Regions from separate parts of the Streptomyces sp. NPDC055099 genome, predicted to be linked through region 1. Evidence: riboswitches for the same ligand, from Rfam matches in the RefSeq annotation. Region 1 holds a riboswitch; the other holds the start of a gene.
The links. A riboswitch is a leader RNA that binds a small molecule or an ion and turns the genes downstream of it on or off. The one in region 1 is predicted to bind S-adenosylmethionine.
Positions count from the first base shown of each region.

Region 2: linked by a shared signal. The riboswitch ahead of thrC (threonine synthase) and the one ahead of ACWFRU_RS01255 (aminotransferase class V-fold PLP-dependent enzyme) in region 1 are both predicted to bind S-adenosylmethionine.

Region 1 is NZ_JBSGUA010000001.1:274,705-278,811, forward strand. Features, by position in the region: gene ACWFRU_RS01250 (glycerate kinase family protein) at 1-805, shown strand, start outside; gene ACWFRU_RS01255 (aminotransferase class V-fold PLP-dependent enzyme) at 757-2,169, opposite strand; SAM riboswitch class IV at 2,337-2,453, opposite strand; gene trpD (anthranilate phosphoribosyltransferase) at 2,528-3,592, opposite strand; gene qcrB (cytochrome bc1 complex cytochrome b subunit) at 3,729-4,107, opposite strand, start outside.
Region 2 is NZ_JBSGUA010000008.1:337,166-341,272, forward strand. Features, by position in the region: gene ACWFRU_RS21985 (MoaD/ThiS family protein) at 1-90, opposite strand, end outside; gene thrC (threonine synthase) at 178-1,485, opposite strand; SAM riboswitch class I at 1,503-1,637, opposite strand; gene ACWFRU_RS21995 (glucosyl-3-phosphoglycerate synthase) at 1,807-2,751, shown strand; gene ACWFRU_RS22000 (hypothetical protein) at 2,841-3,101, shown strand; gene ACWFRU_RS22005 (alpha,alpha-trehalose-phosphate synthase (UDP-forming)) at 3,181-4,107, shown strand, end outside.

The DNA of each region.
Region 1 (4,107 bases):
CGACTCCGGCACGTCGGACGGGGGCGCGGGGGCGCTGCAGGCGCTCGGGGCCCGGCTCCTTGACGCAGACGGGTGGGAACTGCCGCGTGGCGGGCGGGAGTTGATCCGGCTGAGCCGCATCGACCCCGCGGGCCTCGACCCCCGCCTGCGGGACACCGAGATCCGCGTCGCCTGCAACCCCTTCAACGTCCTGACCGGCGAGCGCGGCGTCGCCCGCGTCTTCGGCCCCCAGAAGGGCGCGACGCCCACGCAGGTCGAACAGCTGGCGGCGGGCCTCGAACACTGGGCGCACGTCCTGACCCGCGACCTGCACGCCGCCGGAGACCTCGCCCTCGGCCCCGGAACAGGCGCGTCCGGCGGCCTGGGAGCCGGCCTCGCGGCTCTCGGCGCCCAGCTGCTCCCCCGCTTCGACGTCCTCCTTGACCACCTGGACCTGAACGCGCGCCTGGCCCGCGCCGACCTCGTCGTCACCGCCGAGGGCGCCCTCGACCACCAGACGCCCCGCGGCAAGGTCCCCGCCGAAGTGGCGCGCCGTGCCAAGCGGTTCGGCCGTCCCGTCCTGGTCCTCGCGGGCACGATCGGCCAGGGCGCGCACCACGTACGGGCGGAGGGCGTGGACGCCTACAGCGCGATCCTGCCCGCGCCGGTCTCGCTCACCGAGGCGCTCGGCCGCGGCGGCGAGTTCCTCACCGACGCGACCGAACGCGCCCTGCGGATGATCGTCCTGGGGTCACGCCTGAAGGGACGGGCCAAGGCTCAGGCGACGTTGGTGTCCGGCACGCAACGCCCGTCCTCCGTGCGGTAGTTCCAGCGCGCGCCGTCCGCCACGAGCTCCTTGACGGCGCGCACGAACCGCTCCACGTGCTCGTCCGGGGTGCCCGCGCCGAAGCTGACACGGATCGCGTTCAGCGACTTCTCGCCGGGCGCGGCCTCGGGGGCACCGCACTCCCCCTGGGTCTGCGGGTCGCTGCCGAGGAGGGTGCGCACCAGCGGGTGGGCGCAGAAGAGGCCGTCACGTACGCCGATGCCGTACTCGGCGGAGAGCGCGGCGGCGAAGTGCGAGCTGTTCCAGCCGTCGACGACGAAGGAGATGACGCCGACGCGCGGCGCGTCGTCGCCGAAGAGCGAGAGCACCTTCACCGCGGGCACCTCGGCGAGGCCCTCGCGCACCTTCGCGATCAGGTGGCGCTCACGGGCGACGAGTTCGTCGAAGCCCGCCTCGGTGAGCGCCTTGCAGGCGGCGGCGATGGAGTACACGCCGATGACGTTCGGCGAACCGGCCTCGTGGCGCGCGGCGGTCTCGTGCCACTCGACGTCCACGCCCCCGTCCGTACGCCGCGCGACCTTCCGCGAGGCGCCGCCGCCGGCGAGGTACGGCTCGGCCGCCTTCAGCCAGTCGGAACGGCCGGCGAGGACGCCGGAGCCGAAGGGCGCGTACAGCTTGTGGCCGGAGAAGGCGACCCAGTCGACGTCGAGCTCGCTGATGGAGACCGGGTGGTGCGGCGCGAGCTGCGCGGCGTCCAGGACGATGCGGGCGCCGTGCGCGTGGGCGGCGGCGGCCAGCTCCTTGACCGGCCACAGCTCACCGGTGACGTTCGAGGCGCCGGTCACGCAGACCAGGGCGGGACCGTAGGGGTCGCGGTCGGCGAGGGCGCGCTCCAGGGTGGCGACGGCCTGGTCCGCGGTGCGCGGGGCGTTGAGGTACGTCACGCGGGCGTCGCGCCACGGAAGCAGCGAGGCGTGGTGCTCGGTCTCGAAGACGAAGACCTGGCAGTCGTCCGGAAGGGCGGCGGCGAGCAGGTTCAGCGAGTCGGTGGTCGAACGGGTGAAGACGACCTGGTCGTCCTCGCGGCAGCCGAGGAATTCCGCGACGGTGACCCGGCTGTTCTCGAAGAGGTCGGTGGAGAGCTGCGAGAGGTACCCGGCACCGCGGTGCACGCTGCCGTAGTACGGCGCGTAGGCGGCCACGTCGTCCCACACCCGCTGGAGGGCCGGGGCGCTGGCGGCGTAGTCGAGCGCCGCGTAGGTCACCTCGCCGCCGGTGACGAGCGGCACGGTGACATCGCGGCCGAGCACCGGCAGCGGCGCGGCACAGCAGGGGTCGGCGGACTCGGTGGAGGCGGCTTCGGCGGAGGCGGCTTCGGTGGTGGCGACGATGCGTGCGGACATGGCGAACTCCCGTGGGAAGGCAGGCGAGTTCACTGCGAGAGCGCGCGTACGGCGCCGCAGTGAAGAAGAGAAAAGGGGGTGCGGAAAAGGGGCCGGAAAGCCCTATCGCATTCGCTTGCTCACGAGACTGCTCCCTTGAGGACCAGGACCCCAGGGTTGTTCGCAGGGGTCCGCGCTTGCCATGGACCTTGCTGTCCACGGCCTGGTCTTCACCCGGGGCACCCCGCCACGGACGGAGGGTTGCCGGACAGCGAGCCGGGGCCTAATCGCTGTCACTCATGACCTGCGCAGCATCTTGCCACACGATCTTCTCGGTGCCCACCGCAGTCCGGCATCCGGACCGCGGCGGGCACCGCACTCACCTGTTGCTGGCCGCCACCCACAGCTCAAGAGCCTTCTTCGCCGACCCGGAGTCGATCGACTCCGCCGCCTTCGCGATGCCGTCGCCGATCTGCTCCACCAGGGTCCCCTCGCCCGGCGAGAGAGCCACCAGGGCCGCCGCCGTGTTTAGCAGGACGGCGTCCCGCACAGGGCCCTGCTCGCCGTCCAGGAGGCGCAGCGCCACCTCGGCGTTGTACGAGGCGTCGGCGCCCCGCAGCGCCTCGACGGGGACGAGGTCGATGCCCACGTCCCGCGGGTCGAAGGCCTCCTCGCGCACGGCTCCGTCCCGCACCACCCAGACCCGCGATGTCGACGTGGTCGTCAGCTCGTCGAGGCCGTCGTCGCCGCGGAAGACCAGGGAGGAGTTGCCGCGCTCGGCGAAGACCCCTGCCACGATCGGCGCCATCTTCGGGTCGGCCACGCCGACCGCCTGGGCCCGCACCCTGGCCGGGTTGGTGAGCGGACCGAGGGCGTTGAAGACGGTCCGGATGCCCAGCTGGCTGCGCGCCGCGCCCGCGTGCCGCAGCGCCGGGTGGAACTTCACGGCGAAGCAGAAGGTGATCCCGGCTTCCTCGGCCACCTCGACGACCCGCTTCAGCGGCAGCTCCAGGTTCACCCCGAGCTTCTCCAGGACGTCGGAGGCTCCCGAGGCGCTGGAGGCCGCGCGGTTGCCGTGCTTGACGACCTTGGCGCCCGCGCCGGCGGCCACGATCGCGGACATCGTGGAGATGTTGACGGTCTTGGCGCCGTCACCGCCGGTGCCGACGATGTCGACGGTCCGCCCCGGCACCTCGATCACGTTGGCGTGCTCGTACATCGTGCGGACGAGGCCGGAGATCTCCTCCACGGTCTCGCCCTTGGCCCGCAGGGCGACGACGAAGCCCGCGATCTGCGCGTCGGTCGCCTCGCCGCGCATGATGCGGTCCATGGCCCAGGCCGTGTCCTCGGTGCTCTGGTCACGTCCCTCGAGCAGTCCGTTCAGCACACCCGGCCAGGAACGGGCCGCCGCGGTGTTGCCTCCTGCGGGGGTCACAGCGCTCATCTGCCGCTCCTGGGTTCGTCTAGACACGGGACAGGAACACCTTATCCAGCCCCGGGGACGGCAAAGAGCCCCGTCCATGCAGTGGAACGCATGGACAGGGCTCTCGCCGTGGCGACCTTGTCAGAGTCTCAGGTGATCAGTGGTGGCCGTGGCCGCTGGTGATCTCCTTGTACTCCTCGGTGGTGGGCTTGGGGATCTGGTTGTCCTCCCCGTAGTAGCCCTTGCTGAGCTTGGCCCGGAGCTTCTGCGAACCGGACACCTTGCGCTCGACGCCGTTCTCGTCGACCGAGGGGCCGATCTCGAGCGGCGCGTACTGCTCGTGCGCGGTGAGCGTGTGCAGCTGCTCCTGGTTGAGCGGCTCGTGGACCTCGATGAACTCACCGTGCGGCAGGCGCTTGATGATGCCCGACTCGCGGCCGTGCAGGACCTTCTCCTTGTCACGCCGCTGCAGACCCAGGCAGATCCGCTTGGTGATGATGAAGGCGAGGACCGGTGCCACGAAGAAGGCGATGCGC
Region 2 (4,107 bases), on a different contig from region 1:
CTCGGAGAGATTGGCCCCCTCGGCGGCCACCTCGGACTGCCCGCCGGTGTAGGTGCGAAGAATGGTGGGGATGCGGACGTTGACGCTCATGAATTCACCTCGGGATATGCGGGCCCCGTAAGGGGCGCGGGGAACTGCGCGACCAGCCACGACGGCGCCGCAGTCAAGCGAACAAGCTCAGTCGGCAAGACCCGCGGAGCGAAACGCCTCAAGGCTGGGCTTGATCGTCGCGGTCGCCTGAGATGTCTCCGCGACCGCGTCGAGGGTCTTGAGGCCGTCACCGGTGTTCAGGACCACCGTGGTCAACGCCGGGTCAATGAGCCCCGCCTCGATCAGCTTCTTCGTGACGCCCACCGTCACACCACCGGCGGTCTCCGCGAAGATCCCCTCGGTCCGGGCGAGCAGCTCAATCGCGTGGACGACCTGCTCGTCGTTCACGTCCTCGACCGCACCGCCCGTGCGACGCGCGATGTCCAGGACGTACGGCCCGTCGGCGGGGTTGCCGATGGCGAGCGACTTGGCGATGGTGTTCGGCTTCTGGGGGCGCACGACGTCGTGGCCCGCCTTGAAGGCGGTGGACACCGGCGAACAGCCCTCGGCCTGCGCACCGAAGATCTTGTAGGGCTTGTCCTCCACGAGGCCGAGCGCGATGAGCTCCTTCAGACCCTTGTCGATCTTCGTGAGCTGCGAGCCGGAGGCGATCGGGATGACGAGCTGGTCGGGAAGGACCCACCCGAGCTGCTCGCAGATCTCGTACGCGAGGGTCTTGGAGCCCTCGCCGTAGTACGGCCGCAGGTTCACGTTCACGAAGCCCCAGCCCTCGCCCAGCGGGTCGCCGATGAGCTCGGAGCAGAAGCGGTTCACGTCGTCGTAGTTGCCCTCGATGCCGACGAGCTCGCCGCCGTAGACCGCGGCCATGACGACCTTGCCCTGCTCCAGGTCGTGCGGGATGAACACGCAGGAGCGGAAGCCGGCGCGGGCCGCGGCGGCGCCGACGGCGCCCGCGAGGTTGCCGGTGGAGGAGCAGGAGAGCGTGGTGAAGCCGAAGGCGCGCGCGGCCTCGATGGCCTGGGCGACGACGCGGTCCTTGAAGGAGTGCGTCGGGTTGCCGGAGTCGTCCTTGACGAACAGCTTGCCCTGCTCGACGCCCAGCTCACGGGCGAGGTTGTCGGCCTTGACGAGCTTGGTCCAGCCGGGGTTCATGTTCGGCTTCTCGGCGACGTCCGCCGGGACGGGCAGCAGCGGGGCGTAGCGCCAGATGTTGTCGGGGCCGGACTCGATCTGCTTCCGCAGGGCCTCGGGGTCACCGGTCGGCAGGTCGTACGCCACTTCGAGCGGGCCGAAACAGGCCTGACAGGCGAAGATCGGGCCGAGGGCGTAGAGCTCGCCGCACTCGCGGCAAGAGAGGCCCGATGCGGGGCCGAGGTCCACGGAACCCGTGGTGGAAGGGGTGGTGTCGTTCGTTGCGACAGTCTGCGCAGCCATGGAGGCGAGGCCCTTTCTCCTCATCTTCCCCGCGACGCATCTCGCCGCGAGACGGAATTGGCACCTTCCCCACCGAGACCTCGCGTGCGCGGTCGGCGGGATGGTTGCCGGGGCTTCAACGGGCCGTATCCCTCTGCCCCTCTGGATGAGCGGTATGGCGCCGGGGGCTTCAGGGGCCCCAGGGCATTTGTTACGCGATGACCCCGGCATGCGATGGTCATCGGCGTTGTTCAAGACTGTAACCGACGGCCTGGACCCTTGAGATAGTCGTCCGAACCGCGAGATGGATCACATGTAGGCCACACACAGGAGGAGCCACCCGTGCTGGAAGAGGCCGAGCGCTGGCTGACCAGGCGCTCCTGGTCCGTTGCCGACCGTCCGCTCAGCGCACTCGTCGCCGCCAAGCAGGCGTCGGGGGCCTCGGTGAGTGTCGTCCTGCCCGCGCTCGACGAGGAGGGGACGGTCGGCGAGATCGTCGCCGAGATCCGCCGTGAGCTGGTCGACAAGGCGGCGCTCGTCGACGAGCTCGTGGTGATCGACTCCGGCTCGCGGGACCGTACGGCCGAGGTCGCGCGGAGGGCGGGCGCGCGGGTCGTGCACCGGGACGTGATCCTGCCGCGCATCCCGGCCGTGCCCGGCAAGGGCGAGGTCATGTGGCGCTCGCTCCTGGTGACCGGCGGTGACATCGTCGCGTTCGTCGACGCGGACCTGAGGGAGTTCTCGGCGGACTTCGTCACCGGCATAGTGGGCCCGCTCCTGACCGAGCCCGACGTGGACTTCGTGAAGGCGATGTACGACCGCCCCCTGGGTGAGACCGCGGGGCAGGGCGGCCGGGTGACCGAGCTGATGGCGCGCCCGCTGCTCAACATGCACTGGCCCCAACTGGCGGGCTTCGTACAGCCGTTGGGCGGCGAGTATGCGGCGCGCAGATCCCTCCTGGAGCGGCTGCCGTTCCCCGTCGGTTACGGCGTGGAGCTGGGGCTGCTTGTCGACGCGCTGCACACCGTGGGCCTGGACGCGCTCGCGCAGGTCGATGTCGGGGTGCGCAAGCACCGGCACCAGGACGGGCAGGCGCTCGGCCGGATGGCGGCGGCGATCTACCGGACGGCGCAGCTGCGGCTCGCGCGCGGCCATCTCGTACGACCCGAGCTCACCCAGTTCGAACGGGGCGAGCAGGGGTTCGAGCCGCGGACCCATTCGGTGGACACGGAGGAGCGTCCGCCGATGTGCGGCATCGCGGAGTACACGGCTCGCCGCGTGGCGTAACCGCCCCAAGCCGGGCATTTTGTCTACATTCCCCACTTATGTGGGTCAGACAAGCAAGGGAAAGCGCGCTTCGTGCCGGTGCCGTGGCCTTGGCGACGGCCACCCTGGCGGCAGGAGCACTCGGCGGGGCCACCGCGTCCGCCGCCGCGGCGGACGCCGGCGCCGGTCCGCGGATCAGCCACACCGACGCCGTCACCCGGCAGGAAGAGCCCGTGCGCCGGGAGGGCGCCCGGGGGGAACTGGCCAAGTCGGGCAGCGACTCGGACACGATGCTGTACGCGGGACTGGCGATCTCCCTGTGCGCACTGGGAGCGCTGGCGGTGGCGGCAGCAAGAAGCAGGCGCGACTAGGCGGCCTTGCTGACGTGCCCCTTCTGACGTGTCCCTTCTGACGTGTTTGAGTCCCCGCCCCAGGGGCTAGGTTCGCCACATGGTCTCCGAGCACGCTTCCGCCCAGGTCCTCGTCGCGTCCAACCGCGGCCCCGTCACGTACACCCTGGAGGAGAACGGGGAACTGACGGCCAAGCGGGGCGGCGGCGGGCTCGTCTCCGGCCTCAGCGCGATCGGCGAGTCCGACGGCGACGCGGCCCTGTGGGTCTGCGCGGCACTGGGCGACGGCGACCGGGAGGCCGTGCGGCGCGGGGTGGGTGAGCCGGGCGTACGGATGCTCGACATCGACCCCCAGGTGCACGCCGACGCGTACAACGGAATCGCGAACTCGGTCCTGTGGTTCGTCCACCACATGCTCTACCAGACGCCGCTCGAACCGGCCTTCGGCCCGGAGTTCCGGGGACAGTGGGCGTCGTACGAGACCTACAACCGGGCCTTCGCCGAGGCGCTCGCCGAGAGCTCGGGCGCGGACGCCGCGGTCCTCGTGCAGGACTACCACCTGGCGCTGGTGCCGGGGATGCTGCGTGAGCTGCGCCCCGACCTGCGCATCGGCCACTTCTCGCACACGCCGTGGGCGCCGGTGGACTACTTCCGGATGCTCCCGGACGACGTCGCCGAGCAGCTCCTGCGCGGCATCCTGGGCGCCGACCGTGCGGCGTTCCTGACGGGCCGGTGGGCGGACGCGTTCACGGAGTGCTGCGTCGCCGTCCTCGGCGGTACGTCCGGTACGCGGATCGGGGTGCACGGGCTCGGGGCGGACGCGGACTTCCTGCGGGAGCGGTCGCGGCGGGCGGACGTGGAGGAGCGTCTTGTCGCGCTGCGGGAGCAGATCGGGGGCTCCGGCGACCGGAAGGTGATCGTCCGGGTGGACCGGACGGAGCTGTCGAAGAACATCGTGCGGGGACTGCTGGCCTACCGGGAGCTGCTCGAGACCCGCCCCGAGTGGCGGGAGCGGGTGGTGCACGTG